2 linked regions of the Microbulbifer sp. A4B17 genome follow. The protein of the gene in region 1 binds, or shares a complex with, the protein of each later gene. Links are inferred from orthologs where the notes say so. Each region holds a gene or a part of one and is shown on either strand. Other genes may lie near its edges.

Evidence for each region.
Region 2: the proteins of sdhA (region 1) and BTJ40_RS15505 are in contact, whole or in part, in a crystal structure (PDB 6C12), measured with the Escherichia coli proteins. The link is inferred for Microbulbifer sp. A4B17 from one-to-one orthologs.

The regions. Positions count from the first base shown.
Region 1 is NZ_CP029064.1:3,801,020-3,813,416, reverse strand. Bases 5,322-8,206 are described here. They hold sdhA (succinate dehydrogenase flavoprotein subunit), read left to right. Parts: upstream 5,322-5,820; coding sequence 5,821-7,593; downstream 7,594-8,206. Other genes in these bases: BTJ40_RS16725 (succinate dehydrogenase iron-sulfur subunit), read left to right, coding at 7,613-8,206; sdhD (succinate dehydrogenase, hydrophobic membrane anchor protein), read left to right, coding at 5,449-5,817; sdhC (succinate dehydrogenase, cytochrome b556 subunit), read left to right, coding at 5,322-5,455. In the rest of the region: BTJ40_RS16755 (FAD-dependent oxidoreductase), read right to left, coding at 1-1,997; BTJ40_RS16750 (hemerythrin domain-containing protein), read right to left, coding at 2,501-3,037; gltA (citrate synthase), read right to left, coding at 3,352-4,641; more of sdhC, read left to right, coding at 5,081-5,321; more of BTJ40_RS16725, read left to right, coding at 8,207-8,317; BTJ40_RS16720 (2-oxoglutarate dehydrogenase E1 component), read left to right, coding at 8,530-11,361; odhB (2-oxoglutarate dehydrogenase complex dihydrolipoyllysine-residue succinyltransferase), read left to right, coding at 11,408-12,397. UniProt on the Escherichia coli protein: Two distinct, membrane-bound, FAD-containing enzymes are responsible for the catalysis of fumarate and succinate interconversion; the fumarate reductase is used in anaerobic growth, and the succinate dehydrogenase is used in aerobic growth.
Region 2 is NZ_CP029064.1:3,510,979-3,523,348, reverse strand. The notes cover bases 5,605-8,462. They hold BTJ40_RS15505 (succinate dehydrogenase assembly factor 2), read left to right. Parts: upstream 5,605-6,839; coding sequence 6,840-7,085; downstream 7,086-8,462. Other genes in these bases: nadB (L-aspartate oxidase), read right to left, coding at 7,572-8,462; BTJ40_RS15500 (protein YgfX), read left to right, coding at 7,060-7,512; BTJ40_RS15510 (folate-binding protein YgfZ), read right to left, coding at 5,688-6,728. In the rest of the region: BTJ40_RS15525 (calcium-binding protein), read left to right, coding at 1-3,765; BTJ40_RS15520 (hypothetical protein), read right to left, coding at 4,172-4,729; BTJ40_RS15515 (hypothetical protein), read right to left, coding at 4,955-5,482; more of nadB, read right to left, coding at 8,463-9,179; RNA polymerase sigma factor RpoE, read left to right, coding at 9,358-9,972; BTJ40_RS15485 (sigma-E factor negative regulatory protein), read left to right, coding at 10,091-10,795; BTJ40_RS15480 (MucB/RseB C-terminal domain-containing protein), read left to right, coding at 10,797-12,020; BTJ40_RS15475 (SoxR reducing system RseC family protein), read left to right, coding at 12,033-12,370. UniProt on the Escherichia coli protein: An FAD assembly protein, which accelerates covalent attachment of the cofactor into other proteins.

The sequences.
Region 1 (12,397 bases):
GCGAGGAGGACTGGCAGGGCCCAGAGCAGGGCATAGTGGACTCGGGACCACCATTTTCGGTGTTCGCGAAGTTTCAAGTCGGTCCAGTGGTGGTTGCGCGCCATAAAAACACCGACGAGCGAACCGGTTGCGGTTGCAGTCAGAAATACCAGCATTAATGCTAAATTCAGGTTTTCACCTAGGCGGAAACCCGAGTGAACGGCAAGTGTGAGTAGGGCAATCAGGCCTGTGACACTGTGTGCATAGCGCCAGTGATCGACATGGCCGAGGCTGAGTTTCTTCCAGCGCTTCCTGATACTGAGAGCGGCAGTAAAGAGGCACATGGCGAGAATGGTATAGCCAGTAACCTGCTTCCAAAAATTGTCGTACCAGAGTTTTTCCCAAAAAGGTGCAGTTTGTACTGAAGGTGAAACTGGAGCTGGCGGCATTAGGAAAGCCAATGCAATTAAAATTAATGACAGCACAGAGGTTATAAGTATTCCCTTGGAGTGCCGCATCACCAGGTTGGGCGCTGGCACATCAAGAAGCTCTGCCATCAGAGGTCGACAACTACCGCAGACCGATCCCGCAGTTGTTGCCTGCTGCAGTTCATTTATATTGCGCTTGCCTGCGGAAATTGCTTTGCACAATTGACCTTTGGTGACGGAGTTGCACTGACAGACCAGGTAGTTATCGGGGAAGTCTTTAATGCTATTGCCGGACTTTTTGGCAAAAATCCGTCCTTCGCTTTCAAAGTGCTTGAGTGTGCGCAGAGAAATTTTTTCTTCCTGCGCTACAGCTTGGCGCAGTTCATTGGCTTCATTCCAGCTGCCAATATAAATGGCTCCAACGATATATTCGCCTTTGATAAATAAGCGCCTATAAATTCCTTTAAAGCGGTTACGATAAATGTGGCTTTCTACCCCCCCCTGCTGATCGAGGTTTTCCGGGTCTACTTCACCCATAATTCCGCAGGGAATATGGGCAATTTTCAGTTGGATATCGGTGTAACTGCCGGAATAGGGTTGTGATTGAAATTTTCCACTGTGATTTCGCTGAATATGCGAGCAGCAGCTCTCGGCTTGCTCGTATCCTGGTCGGACCAACTGGTAAACTTTTTGATCAAATTCAGCGCACTCCCCTACCGCATAAACATCCGGGTCAGAAGTTTGCATCCACTCATTGACAAGGATCCCACGTTCAGTAGCGAGTCCACATTGTTCAGCCAGACTAATTTCCGGCTGAATTCCCGTACACAATACGATGGCGTCCACGGAAAGTTTTTCATCACTGGCAAAAGTGAGTGTGCGCTTGCTATCGCTCTCCTCAATAGCTACAAGGGAATCCGAAATTTTTAATTCCACGCCCAGTGCAGTAAGGGCGGACTTGAGAAACTCTTCTCCCTCCTCTCCTAACAGGCCGCTCAACAAGTGGCCTCGGGATTGCAGGGTGACATTATTTTTAGGCGTTTTTAATGCGGTCGCTGCTTCAAGTCCCAGGGCTCCAGCCCCGACCACACAGATGTCAGCATTTTGCTCCCTTAAGTCGAGCAAATCGTTGGTATTTTTTAGGCTTCGAAAAGGATAAACACCCGGCAGATCCGCGCCCTGGATCTTTGGAATAATAGGATTTGACCCAGTCGCTATTATCAGCTTGGAGTAGGGCTGTATATTTCCAGCGGCATCGGTAACCGTTTTTTGTGAGCGATCAATAGAGATGATCTTGCGGTCAATATATTCGGCAAGCCGATGATCACTTTGGCTGAGGATAGGATTATCAAGTTCCTCCAGCTCTACATGGCTTGATAAATATTGAGAGAGCTTAACCCGGTTGTAGGGAGTCTCTGTTTCCGCTCCGTAGATAACAATTTGAGCTTCATCACAGAATTCCAGCAGTTTTTGTGCGCAGCGTACGCCCACAGGGCCCGTACCGATAATTACATAAATTGGGTAACTGCTGTCATTAGCATGTATACCGCTTGGTAATTGCTCGACAAGTGTATCGTCTAGCTCAGTCATACCTCCCCCCCGACTGCTTTGGTTTTTCTATCAGCCTTTCTATTTTTTAATTTGTTTGCCAGATGGCTTATAAAAATTCTTAGACTAATATCCCACTCTGGAGTATTTTTTTGAATTCTAATATCTATATGTTTAAACAAAATTAAATAAAGGTCTAGTGCCGATTAGATGATGACGATAGAGAAATGGGTGTAAAGTAAGGTCAGGTCGGAAAATTGGGTTAGATTTAACCGGTGTCCACAGTTTTGGAATATTCCTGGAAGGTAGGCAAAAGTAGTTTGCCCAAATTAGGTGCTTATTTTGTTGGTTGTATAAAAGTGCGGGATGGGAAGTGCGGCTTTTCAGTTTTTTTTAAGACCATTTGCGGGTCGCAAAGTGTGCGGCCCCGTCCTTGTGGGCTGCTGACTGCAAAAAGTGGTATGGCTACTGTAAAGAATTGTTTCTTGCTGGTATTTCTAGGTTAAATATCTCATCACTCCTGATAAAAAAACTAAACGTTGCTTTTAGGAGGGTTGGTAAAGGACGTAGAGTTCTTTTTCTTCCAGAGCTGTTCGGCGAGTCAATGCCTCTCCGATTTTCTGGTAATCCATTTTAAAATCGCGAACCATTTCTGGGGTAAAGGCTTCGTGGTTGTAACGCTTGCAAAATTGAACAACAGCATTTGCAATTTCGTTCATGTCAGTGCGGAAGTCTTTTACTACCTGTAGAGTGTGGGCATCGCCAACCAGAGCCTGCTCCAGGTATACATAAAAACGCACATTTTCTTTAATTAAGTGGGCCTGAAAGCCGGACTTAAATTGGGTCAGTAACTGTGACAGCTGGCGATAGTTCTGCTTTTCGTAACCCTCGGACCACATGCGCTGAAAAATGCCGATCAAGGTGCGGTGATCGTCTTCCAGAGCCTTGATTAAAGTCGGGTCGTAAGAAATGGTGCGGGTTCCTTTAGTTCCTGCGTAGGAGCTGCGAGTGTATTTTTCTTCAAGGTCCGCCGCGTCTTCTGATTTGTTACTTCGGAACATTCCAGAGATAAAACTAAGCATGAGTTTAGTCCCAGTAAATTTTAAAGGGTTGTTATTAGGTCTGATCGTGCCGCGAAGTTGGGGGTAGCTTAAAGAAAGCAAAGCTATTTGAGTCCCAGCGGGCGTGGCGGATTTTACATTGGATGACAGCAGGTTTAACCGCTATAAAAGGACTGGATTCGGTAAAATTCCAAAAGTGGGATGCGCGTCACATTTCAGCTCTTTGCTTTTGTAATTTTATCGAAAAGTTATTGGTTAGCGCTGACTTAACTAGAGAAGCTTTTGCTATTTAGGTAATAAAAAACCCGGCTTAGCCGGGTTTTTTATACTTGAAATTAGCGCTGCTCAAGCGGCACATAATCGCGCTGCGGGTAGCCGGTATACAGCTGGCGAGGGCGGCCAATCTTATACGGGTTGGAAATCATTTCATTCCAGTGCGCGATCCAGCCTGAGGTACGGCCGGTGGCGAAGATTACGGTGAACATATCGGTGGGGATGCCGATAGCCTTCATAATAATGCCGGAGTAGAAGTCTACATTCGGGTAGAGTTTCTTCTCTACGAAGTAATCGTCCTCAAGGGCGATTTTCTCCAGTTTCTTGGCAATTTTCAGTAGAGGATCGTTTTCTGCGCCCATGGCACCCAGAACCTCATCGCAGATGCCTTGCATTACGCGGGAGCGAGGATCAAAGTTTTTGTAAACGCGGTGTCCAAAGCCCATCAGGCGGAATGGGTCGTTTTTGTCTTTGGCGCGCTTCACGAACTCGTCGATGCGGCTTTCATCGCCAATTTCCTGAAGCATGTTCAATACAGCTTCATTGGCTCCGCCGTGAGCGGGCCCCCATAAGGTGGCAATACCAGAGGAGATGCAGGCGAAGGGATTGGCGCCGGAGGAGCCGGCCAGGCGAACAGTAGATGTGGATGCATTCTGTTCGTGGTCTGCGTGCAGCAGGAAGATAATATCCATTGCCTTGGCGACAACCGGGTCGATCTTGCTGGGCTCACAGGGGTTGCCAAACATCATGTGCAGGAAGTTTTCCGAATAGCTGAGGCTATTGTCCGGGTACATGAAAGGCATGCCTTGGGAGTGCTTGTAACACATGGCTGCCAGGGTTGGCATTTTAGCAATCAGGCGATGGGCGGAAATCTCGCGGTGCTCTGGATTGGTGATGTCCAGGGAGTCATGGTAGAAGGAAGCGAGGGCTCCAACTACACCGCACATCATCGCCATCGGGTGGGCATCGTAACGGAAGCCTTTAAAGAAGTTCACCAGGGACTCGTGAACCATGGTGTGAGACATAATAGTGTCTACATACTTCTTCTTTTCTTGTGCATTGGGCAGTTCGCCATTCATCAGCAGGTAGCAGGTTTCCAGGTAGTCGGATTTTTCTGCCAGTTGCTCGATGGGGTAGCCGCGGTGCAGCAGTTGGCCTTTGCCGCCATCAATAAAGGTGATCTTGGAATCACATGAGGCGGTAGACACGAAGCCCGGGTCGTAAGTAAATAAGCCTTTGCCGGTCAGACCGCCGACATCGATAACATCGGGGCCGAGGGTACCGGAGCGAACGGGCATCTCAAGAGCGCCGTCGATACCATCGACTGTGAGGTGCGCTTTTTTATCGGACATTGCGGACTCCTAAAAATGTTCTTATGCCGGCCTTCTCCCGCTGTTTTCGGGTGCTAGCGGCCTTTTGAGCGGGGCCAAACTTAAGTGCCGCGCCGCAAATTGTCAAACCAAAAGGAATGGACGACCAGTCTATTGGCGACAGGATATCCGGCTCCGACCCGTGCTTGTAGAGTATTTGTCTAGATAGTGTGCAGGAAAGTCTGAGGAAATCCCGCAGCTACTAAAAAACTGCGCGATACTGGCGGGAACCCCGCGCAATCGCAGGCGTTCGTTGTGTTTTGACTATTGAATGCCTATAATCCGCGCGGCTTGCGCCACGGTACGGCTACTTTGTATAAGACTTAATCAGGTCGAGTGCAAAGTGATCAGCAAGCAGCTCGTCCCTCCATTGAAAAGCTAACGGGCGCCCGGTCGTTCAGGGCAACAAGGTGTTTTTCCTGTGAACAAAAACAGACCTGTCAATTTAGACATTTCCACTATAAAGCTTCCCGCTGCCGCTGTGGTTTCCATTTTGCATCGTATTTCCGGTGTAGTGCTCTTTGCTGTTGTTGCACTACTACTGTGGATGCTCGATGTCAGCCTGGAATCAGAGCAGGGATTCGCCGAAGTCGCAGCGATATTTAACAGTATCCCTGCAAAGCTCATTCTTTGGGCGGCACTGGCGGCACTTATTTACCACATACTGGCAGGTGTACGTCATCTGTTTATGGATATGGGAATGGGTGAAAGTCTCGAAGGCGGCCGCCGCAGCGCTGTTTCAGTGCTGGTACTGGCTGTAATCCTTATTCTTCTTGCGGGAGTATGGTTGTGGTAAAAACAGTAACAAGCTTTGGTCGTAGTGGTACCTTCGACTGGCTCTATCAGAGAGTCACAGCGGTAATACTGCTCGCGTATACCCTCTTTATAGTGGGTTTTATCTTTTTTAGTAAGGACTTCGGCTATCAGGCCTGGTCTGAACTGTTCGCCCAGCGCTGGATGCGTGTTTTCAGCTTGGTTGCTTTGCTGTCCACCATTATTCACGCCTGGATTGGCCTCTGGTCCGTGGTTACCGATTACATCACCAACCGGATGATGGGTGGTAAAGCCACTGTTCTGCGCCTGTTCGTAGAAGTGATTCTGGCTGCGGTTGCCGTGCTCTACACGGTGTGGGGCATTGAAATTCTTTGGGGTGTATAAGCAATGGCGAACATGCGTACTATTTCTTTTGACGGGATTGTAATTGGTGGTGGCGGTGCCGGTATGCGCGCTGCCCTGCAGATGGCCCAGTCCGGCTATAAAACTGCGGTTATTACCAAAGTATTCCCGACGCGTTCTCACACGGTATCTGCCCAGGGCGGAATTACCTGTGCGATCGCCAGCTCAGATCCCAACGACGATTGGCGCTGGCACATGTACGATACCGTTAAAGGTTCCGACTACATTGGTGACCAGGACGCTATCGAATATATGTGTTCCGTAGGCCCTGAGGCAGTATTTGAGCTTGAGCACATGGGGCTGCCCTTCTCTCGTACAGAGGAAGGCCGCATCTATCAGCGCCCCTTCGGCGGTCAGTCCAAAGATTTCGGCCGCGGTGGCCAGGCTGCACGTACCTGTGCCGCTGCTGACCGTACCGGCCATGCACTGCTGCATACTCTCTATCAAAACAACGTTAAGCACAAAACCGAATTCCTGAACGAATGGTTTGCGATTGACCTGGTGAAGAACCAGGACGGTGCTGTTGTGGGTGTGATCGCCATGTGCATCGAAGATGGCGAAGTGGTTTATATCAAATCCAAAGCGACTGTATTCGCTACTGGCGGTGCCGGTCGTATCTTCGCTTCCACCACCAACGCACACATCAATACCGGTGACGGTGTCGGTATGGCCCTGCGTGCCGGTATGCCGGTCCAGGATATTGAGATGTGGCAGTTCCACCCCACTGGTATTTACGGTGCCGGTGTACTCGTGACTGAAGGTTGTCGCGGTGAAGGTGGCTATCTGATCAATAAAGATGGCGAGCGTTTCATGGAGCGCTACGCGCCTAACGCCAAAGACCTCGCTTCCCGCGACGTTGTGGCTCGCTCTATGGTTCTCGAGATTCTCGACGGTCGCGGTTGTGGTCCGGAAGGCGATCACGTATTCCTAAAGCTCGACCATCTGGGTGAGGAATTGCTCAACAGCCGCTTGCCCGGTATCTGTGAACTGTCCAAGACTTTCGCCCACGCCGACCCGGTTAAGGTGCCGATCCCGGTAGTACCTACCTGTCACTATATGATGGGTGGTATTCCGACTAACGTTCACGGTCAGGCTTTGACTCAGGACGCTGCCGGTAACGACCAGATTATCGATGGTTTCTACGCCTGTGGTGAGGTTGCCTGCGTATCTGTACACGGTGCTAACCGTCTGGGTGGTAACTCACTGCTGGATCTGGTGGTGTTCGGTCGCGCTTCCGGTCTGTTTATCGAGAAATCCCTGCGTGAGGGTATCGAGCACCGCGAAGCTTCAGAGTCCGATCTCGAAGCCGCAATGGCTCGCCTGAATCGCCTGGAGACCAACGAGACCGGTGAGAAGGCTTCGGACCTGCGCAAAGAGCTGCAGGGTGTGATGCAAAACCATTTTGGTGTCTTCCGCCGCGGCGACTTTATGGCTGAAGGCGTGAAGAAACTTGCAGATCTGCGCGAGCGTATTGAAAATGTACGCCTCGACGACCGGAGCCGAGCCTTCAATACTGCCCGTGTTGAAGCACTGGAACTGCAGAACTTACTGGAAGTTGCCGAGGCCACTGCGGTTGCCGCAGAGACTCGAACAGAAAGTCGTGGTGCTCACGCCCGCGAGGACTTCCAGGAGCGCGATGATGAAAACTGGCTGTGCCACTCTATGTATTTCCCTGCGGAAAAACGTGTTGGCAAGCGTGCGGTAAACTTCGCGCCTAACACTATGGAAGCCTTTGAACCGAAAGCTCGGACTTACTGATTCGGGAGCGGAATAGAGTATGTTGAAAGTAAGCATTTACCGTTACAACCCGGAAACCGATAAAGCGCCTTACATGCAGGACTATGAACTGGACACCAAGGGCAAGGACCTGATGGTGTTGGATGTTCTGGAGCTGCTGAAAGCCGAAGACCCGACCCTGTCTTTCCGTCGCTCCTGCCGTGAGGGAGTCTGTGGCTCAGACGGCATGAGTATTTCCGGTCGCAATGGTCTGGCGTGCACTACGCCACTGTCTGAAGCTGCCCCCAAGGGTAAACTGGTTCTGCGTCCTCTGCCGGGCCTGCCGGTTATCCGCGACCTGGTCGTGGATATGGAGCAGTTCTACGAGCAGTACAAGAAGATTGAGCCGTACCTGCAGAACGATACACCAGCACCGGCTATTGAGCGTCTGCAGTCTCCTGAAGACCGCGAGAAGCTCGATGGTCTGTACGAATGTATCCTGTGTGCCTGCTGTTCCACCTCTTGTCCGTCTTTCTGGTGGAACCCGGACAAGTTTATCGGCCCGGCTGGTTTGTTGCAGGCTTACCGCTTCCTGGCGGACAGCCGCGACCTGGCTACTGATGAACGCCTGTCAAATCTGGATGACCCCTTTAGTGTTTTCCGTTGCCACGGTATTCAAAACTGTGTCAATGTCTGCCCGAAAGGTTTGAATCCGACGCGTGCGATCGGCCATATCCGCAATATGCTGCTGACCCGTGCCGTGTAAGGGGATGTTGCGGCCGATTATCGGCCCGCTAAGGGTTCGCGTTCTGTGAACCCGGTGCCAGGTAGGGTGCCAAGCAAATGACAAAAGCCGGTTTTAACCGGCAAAAAACTGAAAAGGGGAGGTGGCTTTGTGCGCCTCCCCTTTTGTGAGTGAAAGGAAAGCGCAGTGGCTCAAGAGAAGATCAGCACACTGCAATTGAGGTAGGCATCAACATGCACGAAAGTACCATGGAGCAGCTGTGGCGTAGCTCCCATATCTCCGGGGGCAATGCTGCCTACGTGGAGGAGCTTTACGAGACCTATCTGCACGACCCCAACGGTGTCCCCGAGGAGTGGCGCAATTATTTCGACAGCCTCCCCCGCGTTGAAGGCAGCAGTGATGTTTCCCACGCTGCTGTACGCCAGCACTTTGAGCTGCTCAGCAAGCATCGCGCGCGCCCGGTAGCGGCTCCCGGTGCGGCAGGCTCTGCCAATATCGAGCACGAGCGCAAGCAGATTAAAGTTCTGCAATTGATCGATTCCTACCGTCATCGCGGCCATAAAAAAGCGACCCTCGACCCCTTGGGGCTGATGGCCCGCGAGCAGGTGCCTGACCTGCAGTTGAGCTACCACGGCCTGACCGAAGGTGACTTCGACACCACCTTTAATACCGGCAGCCTGTTTCTCGGCAAAGAAGAAGCAACCCTGCGCGAAATTGTCGAGGGCCTGGAGCGCACTTACTGTGGCAACCTGGGCGCTGAGATCATGCATCTCTCCAACCTGGAAGAGCAGCAGTGGTTCCAGCAGCGTCTTGAGCGCAGCCAGTCCAAAGCCAATTTCGGCACCGATATCCAGATTGAAATTCTGCAGCGTCTCTCTGCTGCTGAAGGTCTGGAGCGCCACCTGGACTCCAAGTACCCCGGCACCAAGCGCTTTGGTGTAGAGGGTGGTGAGAGCCTGATCCCGATGATGGACGCTCTGATCCGTCGCTCCGGCACTTACGGGGTGAAGGAAGTCGTGATCGGTATGGCCCACCGCGGCCGCCTGAATACCCTGGTCAATATCCTCGGTAAAAATCCGGCGGACCTGTTCCAGGAGTTTGAAGGCAAGAAAACTCTCGATACTTCCGGCGACGTGAAATACCACCAGGGCTTCTCCTCCAATGTGATGACTCCCGGTGGTGAAGTTCACCTGGCGCTGGCCTTTAACCCTTCGCACCTGGAAATCAGTGCCCCTGTTGTTGTTGGTTCCGTGCGTGCCCGCCAGGACCGCCGTAAAGATGCAACTGGCGAGAAGGTAATGCCGATCAACATCCACGGCGATGCGGCTTTTGCTGGTCAGGGTGTTGTGCAGGAAACCCTGCAGATGTCCCAGACCCGCGGTTACTACACCGGCGGTACTGTGCACATCGTACTGAATAACCAGGTGGGCTTTACCACCAGCAAGCGCGAAGACGCCCGCTCCACTGAGTACTCCACCGATCCCGCTAAGATGATCGATGCGCCGGTGCTGCACGTAAATGGCGACGACCCGGAAATGGTCGTATTGGCCGCGCTGCTAGCGGTGGACTACCGCTACGAATTTAAGAAAGATATCGTTATCGACCTGGTCTGCTACCGTCGTCGCGGCCACAACGAGACCGATGACCCCTCTGGTACCCAGCCGCTGATGTACCAGACCATCCGCAAGCACAAGACTACCCGCACGCTCTATTCCGAGAAGCTGGTGGGCGAGGGCATCCTGGACAAGGTTGCCGCAGACAAGCTGGCTAACGACTACCGCGACAAACTGGATGCCGGTGAAGACGTTGCTACCGGTCTTGTGAAGAAGCCCGACTCCTCCATGTTTGTGGATTGGAGCCCCTACCTGGGCCACGACTGGAACGAGCCCGCAGATACTGGCTACGCATTGCCGAAACTGCAGGATGTCGCCACGCGCATGACCAATGTGCCCGATGGCATTGTGATGCAGCGCCAGGTCTCCAAAATCTATGAAGACCGCCGCAAGATGGCCGGCGGTGCCCTGCCTCTGAACTGGGGTATGGCGGAAACCCTGGCTTACGGCACACTGCTGGAAGACGGCTTTATGGTCCGTTTCACTGGCGAGGATGTGGGTCGCGGTACCTTCTCCCATCGTCACGCGGTGATTCACAGCCAGAAAGACGGTCAGAGCTATGTGCCTTTGCAGCATATGTTCGAAGACCAGCCGCCTTTCTATATTTACGACTCGCTGCTGTCTGAAGAGGCGGTATTGGCGTTTGAATACGGCTATGCGACCACTACACCTAAGTCTCTGGTGGTGTGGGAAGCTCAGTTTGGTGACTTCGCCAACGGTGCCCAGGTTGTGATCGACCAGTTCATTACTTCCGGTGAGCACAAGTGGGGCCGAATGTGCGGCCTGGTAATGCTGTTGCCGCACGGGTACGAAGGCCAGGGCCCAGAGCACTCCTCTGCACGTCTTGAGCGCTTTATGCAGCTGTGTGCCGAACACAATATCCAGGTGTGTAACGCCACTACCCCTGCGCAGATTTTCCACCTGCTGCGTCGCCAGGCTGTGCGCCCCATGCGTCGTCCTCTGGTAATCATGAGCCCGAAGTGGATTCTGCGCCACAAGCTGGCAACCTCCAGCCTGGAAGAGCTGGCTGAGGGTCGTTTCCACAACGTGATCCAGGACCAGGGCGTAGATCCAGACAAAGTGAAGCGTTTGGTTCTGTGTTCCGGCAAGGTTTACTACCACCTGCTGGAAGCCCGTATGGAGCGCGAGCAGGAAGATGTGGCGTTCGTACGAATCGAGCAGCTGTACCCATTCCCGGACGAAGAGTTTGTGGAAGCGGTTTCCGCATTCAAGAAGATCAAGAGTGTTGCCTGGTGTCAGGAAGAGCCCATGAATCAGGGCGCCTGGTACTCCAGCCAGCACCACTTGCGTCGCCTGTTGTCGGAAACCCATCCGAAGCTGGATCTGGAATACGTGGGCCGCGCCCCATCCGCAGCACCTGCGGCGGGCTATATGTCCACGCACCTTGAAGAACAGAATAAGTTCATCAACGAGGCGCTGACCGTCAAATAACCGGCGGCAGTAATAAGTGAAGAGTCAATCTCAGGAAACAGAAAAAATGACGATCGAGATTAAAGCGCCAACTTTCCCTGAATCTGTTCAGGACGGAACTGTCGCCACCTGGCATAAACAACCCGGTGAAGCTGTGTCCCGCGATGAGCTGATCGTGGATATCGAAACCGATAAAGTTGTGCTGGAAGTTGTTGCACCTGCCGATGGTGCCCTGACTGAAATCATCAAGGGTGAGGGCGATACCGTCCTCTCCAATGAGGTGATTGCCAAGTTTGAAGCGGGCGCTGGCGCAGCCACTGCCCCCGCAGAAGAAAAAGCAGAAGTTCCGGCTGCCGAAGCGGCTGCTCCTGCGGCTGGCGACAAAATTGCTATGCCATCTGCCAAGAAAATGGCTGCTGAGAAGGGCGTAGATCTGGCGGGTGTTGAAGGCACTGGCAAGGGTGGTCGCGTTCTCAAGGAAGACGTAATGAAAGCGGGCACTGCGCCGGCTGCCGCTGCTGCACCTGCCGCCGCTGCTGCTGAAGTTGCGGTTGCTCCGGGTGAGCGCGTAGAGAAGCGTGTTCCTATGACCCGTATGCGTAAGCGTATCGCTGAGCGCCTGCTGGACGCTTCCCAGTCCACCGCCATGCTCACCACCTTTAACGAGGTGAACATGAAGCCGATTATGGACCTGCGCAAGAACTACAAAGACCTTTTCGAGAAGACCCACAACGGCACTCGTCTGGGCTTTATGGGCTTCTTCGTAAAAGCTGCAGTAGAAGCGCTGAAGCGCTACACCGCGGTGAACGCGTCTATCGACGGTAACGATATCGTTTACCACGGTTACCAGGATATCGGTGTAGCGGTTTCCTCTCCGAAAGGCCTGGTTGTGCCGATTCTGCGCAATGCGGAGAACATGGGCCTGGCGGATATGGAAAACAATATCCGCGACCTGGGTGTTCGCGCCCGCGATGGCAAACTGTCTATCGAAGAGATGACTGGCGGTACCTTCACCATCACCAACGGTGGTGTATTCGGTTCCTTGCTGTCCACCCCG
Region 2 (12,370 bases), 290 kb from region 1 along the record:
AAAGCAAAAGTGCTACTAGGTGATAGCGAATCAAACACTATTGAAGCATATAGTTCTGATGATTTGCTTATTGGTAATGGTGGCGATGATACTCTTATTGGTGGCAGTGGTAGCGATACTTATCAATTCTCGATAGGTGATGGTTCAGATTTAATTACGGATAGCGCTGGCGATCAGGACCGTATTGATTTTACCGATGTAAACCCTGAAGACGTCCTGTTACGTCGGGATGGTACTGACCTTTTAATTACCAATGTTTCTACTTCAGACACTATTCGTGTACGAGATCAGTTTGCGACAGCAGCAGGTGCCGTGAGTGTATCAGGTGTTAATAGCATTGCATTTGCAAATGGTTCAGTTTGGGATTACGAGCAAATAAAACAAAGTGTATTAGCTGGTACCGATGAGGCTGATGAAATTTTTGGTCATGCAGATGCAGATACTATCGATGCCGGAAAAGGAGATGACACTATCTATGGTGCCATTGGTAATGACATTATTTCTGGTGGTGAAGGTGCTGACCAAATCTATGGAGAAGATGGAGATGATGATCTTTATGGTGGCGAAGGTAACGACTATCTCGACGGTGGTTCTGGCTTCAGTCGTCTCTATGGTGATACCGGTGACGATACGCTGATTGGAAGCGGTGAGCTTAGCGGTGGTGATGGCAATGATATCTTGAATGGCCAGGGCAGTGACCTGCTAATTGGTGGTACCGGAAATGATGAGCTGAAAGGGCTCGCAGAAAGTGATGTATATCGCTTTAGTATGGGAGACGGTGTCGATCATATAGATGATCAAGGCGGTGATTCAGATCGCTTGGAATTTACTGACGTGAACCCAGAAGACCTTGTTTTACGCCGTGACGGTAACGATTTGGTCATCACTAACTCCGTTTCTGGAGATAGTATCCGTATCACAGACCAGTTCTCATCTCAGACCGAATCCGTGGCTGGATCGGGCATCGACAGTATTGTTTTTGCTGATTCAACTTCCTGGAATTATGAAGAAATAAAACAGCAAGCGCTTCTGGGCACGGATGGCACTGATAGTATTTATGGCCACGCGGATGATGACACTATTGTAGCTGGAAGCGGTAGCGATATTGTTTATGGTCAAAATGGTGATGATGTCATTTCTGGTGCAGCAGGTCAGGATCAACTATTTGGCGGCATTGGAAATGACGAGATTCACGGTGGCGAAGATGCCGATACAATTTATGGCAACAGCGGTGACGATCAGCTTTACGGTGATGAAGGGAATGATGTTATTGAGGATTACTCTGGAGCAAATACGATTTATGGCGGTGAAGGTAATGACCAGCTGAGTGGTAATGGTACTTTATCTGGTGACGCTGGCGCTGACACATTAACCGGCTCAGGGCTGTTGGATGGCGGTGAAGGCAATGACATTATTAACGGTGAGGGTAGTGATACCTTAATCGGTGGCGCTGGTGATGATGTTATTTCTGCCTACAGTTACTACGGTACTCAAAATAACAATATCCTCGAAGGCGGTACAGGTAACGATACTTTATATGGTTCGTTTGGTGACGATGAGTATCGCTTCAATTTGGGAGATGGGCAGGATATCTTGACTGAGCGTCGTTATGGCGAGGATTCGAGTGATATTGATCCATCTTCAGACTCTATTCGATTTGGTGCAGGTATTTCCCAGGTTGACCTCAAATTTGAACGGCATGGCAATGATATGTTGATTGCTCATAGCAACGGTTCAGATTCTATTCGTGTTACCGATTGGTTTAGCGGCCTTACGGATCACCATAAAATCAATGAGATTATATTTGATGATGGCTCTACTCTAGACCTAGCTCAAATAGAAAGCCGTGTGATTACTTATGGCACCTCTGGGGATGACACTCTGTGGGGTTATAGAGAACTGAGTGAACACCTTATTGGCGGTGAAGGAGATGATCGTTATGTCTACTATCCTGGTGGTGGCCAGGATGTAATCGATAACACCGGCGGTGGTGAAGATTGGCTCTTCTTTAATGGTGGGATTGGCCGGGATCGTTTGAGTTTCCAGCGTGAGGGTGATGACTTACTGATACTGGTTGATGAGGATTCAGAGCAGTCTGTCCGAATACTGAATCACTTCTTGGGAGGTGATTATGCGATTGATTATGTCCAGCCCAATGGAGATGATCCCTTGAATCAGGAGTTCGCACTCACTGGGAGTGAAATTAACCAGATTGTTGCTGCAGGTAGTAGTGACTTTGATGCGGTTATCGAAGGCACGTCAAGTGATGATGAGAACCTGCAGGGTACATCGGGCAATGATCAAGTTAATGGGCTTGAGGGCAATGACACTTTATTTGGGATGGCGGGTGATGATGAAATTCTCGGTGGAGAGGGGGATGATTACCTCAGCGGAGGAACCGGTCACAATAGTAACTCTGGTAATGATACGCTCTACGGTGAGGATGGAGATGACATCCTGTTCGGTGAGGATGGAGATGATTTTCTAGCCGGAGGCTCGGGTAATGATCAATATCACATTTACACAAATAATGGTGTAGATACCATTGATAACACTGGTGGTGGAACTGACTTAGTACTTTTCTGGGATGGTATTACCCATGAGCAGTTGAGCTTCCATCAAGATGGAATTGATCTTCTAATATTGATTGATTCTGATATGAATCAGAAAATTCGAGTTTTGGGGCACTTTGAAGGCGGAGAAAAAGCTATTAGCGCGATATGGTCAGATAATGGTACTTATTCAATCTCTGCCGCTAATATTACCAATTTACTTGTTCCTTTGCCGACAGACAACGGTGGCACAGACAACGGTGGCACAGACAACGGTGGTATTGAGTTTGATAGTGTTATTGAAGGCACTGCAAATAGCGAGCAGCTATTAGGCACGTCTGACAATGATCAAATTAGTGGTTTTGCTGGTAGCGACACATTGTATGGCTTTGGAGGTGACGATGAGCTTCTAGGGGGAGCTGACGCTGATACGCTTGTTGGTGGAAATGGCTCTGGAAGTGGCTCAGGCAAAGACACATTATATGGTGGAGAGGGTGATGATCAAATGTATGGTGAAGATGAGAGTGACACCCTTGATGGAGGCGATGGTAGTGATTGGCTTGTTGGAGGAGATGGCGACGACTTGCTCTACGGTGGAAATGACAATGACATTTTATCCGGTGAAGGTGGCAATGATATTTTAGTTGGTGGTTTAGGAGATGATGACTACTATTTTGGAATAAATGGGGGTGTTGATACGATTGATAATACTGGCGGTGGTACAGATTGGATAATGCTTACCGATGGTATTACAAGAGAGCAACTTAGTTTCCATCAGGATGGTGATGATTTAGTAATTCTTATTGATTCTGATCTAAATCAGCAGTTGCGTGTCCAAGGGCATTTCTTGGGTGGGGACAATGCCATCAGTTATGTGCAGCCAAATGATGGCGGGAGTGCGATACCAGCCTCTAGCATTCCTGGTCTTCTTGCGGCACTCCCAACTTCGGATGTTGTTGCTAGCAGTAACTTTATGGCTAGTGCTTTGGTTGAGCCTAGCCAGGAAGAAGTTGCTGAATGTGATGGGTTTGAGGTCGGAGTTGATGAAAGTTCTATTGTGACATCTGACTCAGCGCTTCAAGCGGATATGACAGATAGCCTAGTCAATGCGATGGCTGCTTTTGGAGGTGAACCTATGGGTGAATCTCAGTTCTCTAGCGGCTCTCAGGAGGAAGTAGAGACGGTGATTGCCTGTAATTTCCAAGTAGCTTAGTGCTCTAATCGGCGGCCCTAGGGGCCGCCTTTTTAATTTTGTCGAGTTTTAATTTAATTAATATTTTGTTCTTGGTAATTACATAATTATAAATCCCTTCTCTATCTCTCTTTTATTTGAAACTATGCAGTAACATGATAAGTTTTCTTGGCCTATTCAGGCTGGTAGTGTATATCGAATGGTCCCACTGAGGATGTATGCATTTTGGGAGATTTTTGAGAAATAATGCTTTCTCAAGCTGTTCCAAGAAGTCGTTAAATGGTAGCTGTACGATGCTAAAGCCATCTGTCTATAGACGATCTAAAACTACATTGAATATATATTGTTTTACTGGGTCAGCGTCTCCTTGATATTGCAGTTAAGGTAAGTAGTGCGAATTCAGGTTGAGTTGAGGCAGATTGTATTGCTATCGGCTCTTCACTCGACTTTCCTGGGGCTTGGCACTTTTACTCTCAACTGCCTTCCATAGGGGACGCATTAGTAGTCGGACAAATGCAAATCCTACAAAGAACAGATTGCAGATGTAGGCTAAGAAATAAGGGCCAAACTCTCTTTCGAACAGCACACCGGTGGCGTTGAGGGTGCTGACGATTACCACTGATGAAGCAATACCAAAGAGCCCGTAATAGGTCATTTTCATTATGATTGACACAAACTTAAAGTGTCTTTTCTTCCATAGGTAGACAATAAACCCTGTGGTTGCAATTCCCATCAAGGAGCTGCTGGTTGACCAGACATAGCCGGCATCGATACGGAAATTCAATAGTGCCAGAGAGAAGGCGGCGAGTAGCGCACTAAACAGGCTGATATAGACAATCATGGCCAGAGACACTACATGGCCCCTGGATATGCTCTCTATTTTTCGTGACTGAAATGTGGCAACCATTGCTGCAAAGCCTGCCAGCACTATGGATATCTCGATAATGACAAGTAATTGATCGATTTGTGCCGACAGCTTTTCCATCTTCCGCTATTGCCCTAAGCAGAAAGGTTAAATAGGAAAAATTAATATCAGTATAAGAGTGATAGTGGCTACTGATAAATTGTATTTCTCTGTTCAATACCCTGATTTTAGTTCTCTGTTTCTACGGTCTATGAATCTCGTTGAAATATTAAGTTAAGTGGGCAGGCATGCCGTTTGAGATTTTTATTAGGTCACGAGTTAGATTTTTTGTGTGAATTTTAGGTCCTAGCTTATTTGCCTCGATTCCTTCTCCCTGACTACGGCCCATAATGGGCGCATAAGCAACCTTGAAAATGCGTAGCCTACGACAAAGAGATTGCATACAAAGGATAGGAAATAAGGCGCATACTCCCTGTCAAAGATGATCCCAAGGGCATTCATCATATTGATAAGAACCACTGAACCGGCGATACCGAAGAGAAAGAAATAGGTAATTTTCGCGACAAGGGAGACTGACCTGAGGCGCTTCTTTACCCAGAGATAGCCGATAGAAAATGATGTGGCCGCACTCATGGCGATACTGCTTATCAGCCACAGGGTACGATCACTGAGATCAAAGTTGGATAGGGTTAGGGTAAAAGCGGCAAGTAGCGCATTGATTAGGCTGATATAGATAATCATCGCAAGAGATACAATTTTTCCCTTACTTAGATTCCTGCCTTTTTGGGGCTGGAGTGTGCCAACGATTGCGGCAAAGCCTGCCAGTATTATGCAGCATTCAAGCACGACAATCAGTTGGTCCAACTCTTTCAATGTCGCCTCTCTCTGTTGCTGTTTTCTAGGTAATGGTTATTAATTGGGAAAATAACCATAAATATAGTAGCGGCATTAAGCTCCATTTTAGGCTTTGGAGCTCTCTTTACTCTCTGAGTCTTTTTATTGTCTCTAAATGGCTTTGGAGCAGAAGCGAAGAAGGCGACTAAAAAGCCGCCTTCAAGGTTAGGAAAATTTTTCAGGTCTAGGCCAGTGGGTCGGCATCGGCATCGTAGGGCAGTTCTTCAATGACCAGGGTGCGGCCATCCTTCAAACGTAAGGTTTCACCTGCGGCTACCTTGGAGATAGTGAGTACGGCAAGCAGCTGATTGCCGTCTTTACTGTGGCAGGCCTCTACCAGGTTACCGATGCTCTGTTGTCCGTCGCCATAGATTTCTGTGCCTGATTCGGGCAGGTCCCCCGAAGCGCAACTGGCTCGGTAAAGACGACGTTTGGCTGCACCGCGGAACTGCATACGGGCAATTACTTCCTGGCCGGTATAGCAGCCTTTTTTAAAGCTGACGCCACCTAGCAGGTGCAGGTTGGTCATCTGAGGGATAAACATCTCTGTTGTAGCTGAATCCACTTGGGGGATACCGGCTTCAATTTGGCGCATTTGCCAGCGGTCATAGCCTGTGGCCTCACACTCTGGTGACAGTTTTTGCCACAACTGCTGCACTTTGCTGGTGGGTACCAGGATGGCCAGTTGCAGCTCAGTGACACACTGGGCAATGCAGCGCTCACCATCGAAATCAAACAGCTTCACTTCACCGATTGAGGGCTGTTCGAAGCCTAATAGTTTGGCGGCGCGCTCTGCGACATGGCGCCCCTGAAGACCTAGCCAGTGGGTTTCATCGCTGATGTCGCGCAGCTCTGTTTTGAAAAAGACGGCATATTTGGCCAGTGCTTGCTGGGCAATGGGGGCCAAATCCCTCGGTAATCGGAAGACGAACTCACTTTGTGAGAGTTTTAGCGCGCTGAAGGCGCTGATCATACGTCCCTTGGGGTTGCAGTGGGAGCCAAGGGTACTGTGTTCATCCGGAAGGTTGACCAGATCGCAGGTGAGCTGCCCTTGCAAGAACTTCTGGCTGTCGGGGCCAGTTATAGAAATGGCCCCGATTGGACCCAGGTCCAGCAGGTGCAAACTCTGAGGGTCTTCGCGACTGGTGAGAGGAAAGTGAGCTTTACCGCCCTCCCAAATGGCGCCTTCGTTGCTGAGAAAATCCTGCCATTGCTGCTGATCCATAATCCTGCCACCTGCATTTGTATTCGGGGCAATATTTGGGGTTCTTCGCGTCCTTTTCAAGTTTGGTGGGGCAGGGGGTATACTGCGCTTTTTACCTGGTTGGAAAGAAGTATGGATCGCAACCGCCTGTTTTGGGCCAGTCGCCGTGGCATGTTGGAATTGGATCTGGTGTTGTTGCCGTTTCTGGATAATGTCTATGAAACCCTTGAGCCCGAGGATCAGCAGCGCTATATCCGCCTGCTCGATGAGCAGGACCAGGATCTGTTCGCCTGGTTCCTGCGCCGTGAAGATCCGGCTGACCCGGAGTTGAAGCGTATAGTGCAGATAATTCGTGACAACACCGGACTCCAGGAATAGCTCAACTCCACGACTTTATGAGCGCAGCGCCCGCTTGAGTTGCGCCGTTGCGCCCTCCTCTCTTTTACTGCTACTCCTTTTACTGATTGCCTTTCTGGCGATTCTGCTTATTTGGCTGTGTAACTTGCCACTATTGTTATCTGGGATAGCCAGCCTGCTCGTTGTAATTTACGTCTGGGGAGAGTGGCGCCGTATGAAAACTGTGCGAGGCCATTTATCGACCCGCGAGCGGAGATGGTTTTGGCGTCCTGATGGTGCTGAGAATCGCGAGTTCCAGTTTGTTGGTGAGCTGGTGCTTTGGTCCTGGTTGGTGGTGATCAACGGCCGGGACGGCGGTGGGCGCAGGCTGCGCTTGGTGCTGGCTAGGGATATGCTGGCGCCGCAGGATTGGCGCAGGCTTCAGGTAGCACTCCGCTGTTCCCGTTAGCGTTACAGGGCGGCCTTAGTGGGGCTGGAACCGCGCCTGTAACTAAAACAGTCAGTCGGTTAAATAAACTGGCGCTGGCCGGCAAAGTTCTCAGGCACCAGAATAGTGTCCATTGCCAGTTCTCGCAGATGCGGGTAGTCCAGGGAGTAGTGCAGCCCCCGGCTTTCGCGGCGATCCAGGGCTGAGCGGATAATCAGTTCCGATACCAGTGAGAGATTGCGCAGTTCCACCAGGTCGTTGCTGATACGGTAATTGGCGTAGAACTCGCGAATCTCTTTCTGCAGCAGTTTCACCCGGTGTTGAGCGCGCAAAAGTCGCTTGCGGGTTCGCACAATGCCCACGTAATCCCACATAAAGCGGCGCAGTTCATCCCAGTTGTGGGAGATCACAACGTCTTCATCGGAATCGGTGACTCGCGATGCGTCCCAATCGGGAGATGGGCGGGGCGCCTGCACCATACCCAGGTGCTCATCAATATGTAGCGCCGCCGAGCGTGCATAAACCAGGCACTCTAATAAGGAATTACTGGCCAGGCGGTTGGCGCCGTGCAGGCCGGTAAAGGTTGTTTCGCCGATAGCGTAAAGTTGATCGAGGTCTGTGCGGCCGTGGCGGTCGACCATAATGCCGCCGCAGGTATAGTGGGCTGCCGGTACAACGGGAATGGGCTCACGAGTGATATCAATGCCGTATCGAAGGCAGTTGCTGTAAACTGTGGGGAAGTGGTCACGCACAAACTGCGGATCTTTGTGGGAGATATCCAGATAGAGGCAATCGGCACCCAGTCGCTTCATCTCGTGGTCGATGGCCCGGGCGACAATATCCCGTGGCGCCAACTCTCCCCGCTTGTCGAAGCGGTCCATAAACCGACTGCCGTCGGGAAGCTTGAGTAGGGCGCCTTCACCGCGCAATGCCTCGGTAACCAGCATGGCCTTGGCCTTGGGGTGGTAGAGACAGGTGGGATGGAACTGGTTGAACTCCATATTGGCAACGCGGCAACCGGCGCGCCAGGCCATTGCGATTCCATCCCCGCTGGCACCGTCGGGGTTGCTGGTGTAGAGATAGGCCTTACTGGCACCGCCTGTAGCCAGGACGACGGCTTTGGCCTGGATCAGCTCAACTTCATCGGTATTCTTGTCGAGCACATAGGCGCCAGCGCAGCGAAAGCGGCCTTTATCCGGGTCTGGTTGGCGGATCAGATCGATGGCGACACGGTGTTCAAAGCAGTCGATATTGGGGCTGTTCAGGACCTTGGTGATCAGTGTGCTGTGTACCGCTCGGCCGGTGGCGTCGGCGCTGTGAATGATACGTCGGTGACTGTGCCCCCCCTCTTTAGTGAGGTGGTAGCCCTTTTGTTCGCGGGTGAAGTCCACTCCCTGGTCGATCAACCAGCGGATCGCAGCAGTGCTCTCCTCTACGGTAAAGCGCACTGAAGCGGGGTGGCAGAGTCCTGCACCCGCGTCTAATGTGTCTGCAATATGCGACTCAACCGAATCCATCTCATCCAGCACTGCGGCGATGCCTCCCTGGGCGAACCAGGTGGAGCCATCCTGCAGTCTCTGTTTGGAGAGCAGGGCCACGCGATACTGGGAGGCGAGATGCAGGGCCAGTGTGAGGCCTGCCGCACCGCTTCCGATTACGAGAACGTCGTAGTTTGCCTGGGCATTCATAGATTTCAATTATGTTTAAGGGTCGCGTAGTATAGCGCCTCCTGATTATTCGTCGATTTGACGTGGAACTTATGTCCTATTGTCATTGTCATCAACACAGTAAAAGAAACGCCTGCGCCGGTGGCCCCGCAGTCAAATTTTGTGGCGCCCGCAGTGTGGCTGGATATGGGAGTTGGGGATGACAGCGCATCAGGCGTCAACGAGTGACCGTGAGTTGGTTGAGCGTGTACAAAAAGGAGACAAGCGCGCATTTGATCTCCTAGTGCTCAAGTACCAACACAAAATTGTTGCTGTAGTGAGTCGGTTCATTAAGGACCACAGTGAAGTACAGGATGTAACCCAAGAGGCTTTTATTAAGGCTTATCGTGCTCTGGCCAATTTTCGCGGCGAGAGTGCTTTTTACACATGGATGTATCGAATTGCGATCAATACCGCCAAGAACCACTTGGTTTCCCGCAGCCGTCGGCCGCCATCTTCTGATGTTGAACTGGAGGATGCCGAATTTTATTCGGGTGCTGACCTGCTGCGCGACAACGAGACGCCTGAGAGCCAGATGTTTCGCGATCAGCTGGAAGCGGCGGTGCATCGTGCTATTCGCGCACTGCCAGAGGATCTGCGCTCAGCGGTAACGCTGAGAGAGCTTGAGGGGCTGAGCTATGAGGAAATCGCCGAGGTTATGGGATGCCCGGTGGGAACTGTGCGCTCTAGAATATTTCGCGCACGGGAGGCGATAGACCGGACAGTCCAGGCCGTGATGGCCGGCGAGCCGGAAACACTGGGTGACAGGAGTTAAAATTGCGGAAAATTTTCCCAGTCGGGGAAACCAACCGCTCAGACTCCGGTCATAACATGTAACCAAATATGGTGCTTGTGGGCACCGAATAAATGATTGCACAAGAGGGTTAACCCCTATGTCCCACGGGAATCATCAGGAACGTCTTAACGAGTCGCTCTCGGCGCTCATGGATGGCGAAGTCAGCGAACTGGAGCTGCAACGGCTTCTGAAGGCCAGTGCGGCCTCTGAAGAGTTCGGTGAGCGCTGGTCGCGCTACCAACTCGCGGCGAGCGTTATGCGCCGCGAACAGGTCGCGCCGGTTGACTCCAGTCTTGCAGCGAGTATTTCTGCCGCCATCGACGAGGAAGAGCCTCTGTCCCAAAGCGGCAGTGGGGGATCTGTGGTTGCTGGCAGTTTGGTCAACAATCGCTGGTGGCGTCCGCTGTCCCGTGGTGCTGTTGCCGCAACGGTGGCCTTTGCTGCCATTTTGGGTGTGCAGCAAATGACAGACTCTCCGCAGAGCACCATTCAGGGGACAAGCCAGCCGGTAGCTTCGGTAGAGCGTGAAGCTCAGCCCGTTGTTCAGTCGGCACCGCAACCCTCCGGATTCTATGTGCCCGCTCCCTCGACGCGTTCTGTGAGCACAGCGGCTCCCCGCTTTGTGCCCGAGCAGCGCACCGGTGTAGTGGGGCAGGCCGTTATTCAGCAGGCGCCGACCCCCGAGTTGATGCGCCACCTGAATCGCGTAATGATTCAGCACTCAGAACAAGCCGCTCATGTGGGCAGTCAGGGCATGGTGCCCTTCGCTCGCGCCACTTACGGCGAACAGGTTGGAATGTAGTGTGACGAAAGTCGAACCCAGGGGGCTTCGAATCCTCGGCGGGATTCTCAAGGCCAACGGTTTACTGTTGGCCTCTTCGTTGTTGGCACCCGTGTCATTTGCCCAGGGTGGCATCGGGGTTGAACCCAGTGCTCCCACCGCTATCAATCTCGATATGGCCACTGCGCCCGCGACAGCTCCCGCAGTGGTGGAAGTGGCAATGTCAGACGAGGGTGCGGTTGAGCTGGAAAGCCCCGCTGTGGCACCAGCTGATTCTGCAACTTCTATCCCGGAAGGGGCCTCTGGCCCTGTAGCGACACAAGAGACGGCAACACCTGGTGTTGTCAATCTCAATCCCGCAGCACAGAGCGCCCTGGTAAGCCCGGGTGCCGTGGGCAGTAATGAGGTTGAGCATTGGCTGGCCAAATTGGCAAAGGCGGTGACCGAGCTTGAATACAGTGGTTTGGTGACCTTCGAACATGCAGGCCTGTTGGAGACGCTGCAAGTGGTCCACGCAGTTCGTGAAGGCGAGCAGATAGAACGCGTGCGCTATCTGAGCGGTGAGCCGAGAGAGCTGATCAGCCACGGTAGTGCAGGAAATTGTGACATCAATGCTTCGCCGAGAAATCGTGCCACAGCTTGGAGTTCGGCGGGCCAGCAGCAGGTGCAGCGGGCCTACCAATTTATTTTGCGGGGCGAAGAGCGCATCGCAGATCGCGATGCAGTTGTGATTGAGGCGCGACCGCGGGATCGCTATCGCCTGGGTTTGGTGGTGAGTCTCGATAGACAAACCGGATTGCCGTTGAAGACCATGTTGGTCAGCACACAGGGCCGAGTACTTGAGCGTTATCAGTTTGTGCAGCTGGACCTCTCCCCGGTAGAGGATGCTGCTTTACAGGCAGTCTCCAGCAATGCCCGGCGGATCGACAATCGAAATGAGTGTACTGCCTCGCAGAGTCGCTGGCAGGTCGGATGGCTTCCAGAAGGTTTCAGGGTGGTTTCCGTCAAACCGCTGTCTGATGGCGATATGATGGTGTTCAGCGATGGCCTGGGGGTGTTTTCCGTGTTTGTACAGCGCCTCGGTCCTGAACTTGAGGACTTCAAGGGGCGTGCAATTCGCGGAGCTACAACAGCTTATATGGATCGCCTGGAAATTGAAGGCGTTGCTTACACGGTAACGGTGGTTGGTGAAATCCCTGAAACAACTGCACGCCGTGTCGCCAGCTCGATTAGCGCAAAGAGTTAAGCGAGCGTTTAGGTGCTGCAGGAGCGTGGCCGGGTAGTAGCCATAGAGTCCGATGCGATCTGGGTGGAGACCACCCAGAGCAGCGCCTGTAATGGCTGCTCTACCAAGTCCAGCTGCGGAACCGGGTTGCTGGGTGATCTTTTCTCTTCCTCGACCCGCATTAAAGTGGCCTTGAATGGTTTTCCTTCCGATAAAATCCACCTCGATGATATTGCTGTAATCGGTATAACTGAGAATGCCCTGACCAGTAGTGCCCTTCTGGTTTATCTGGTTCCCCTGGTGTCTCTGGTGCTGGCTGCGCTGATTGGAGATTCACTCTTTGCAGAGCTCGGCGCAGTAATAGGGGCCCT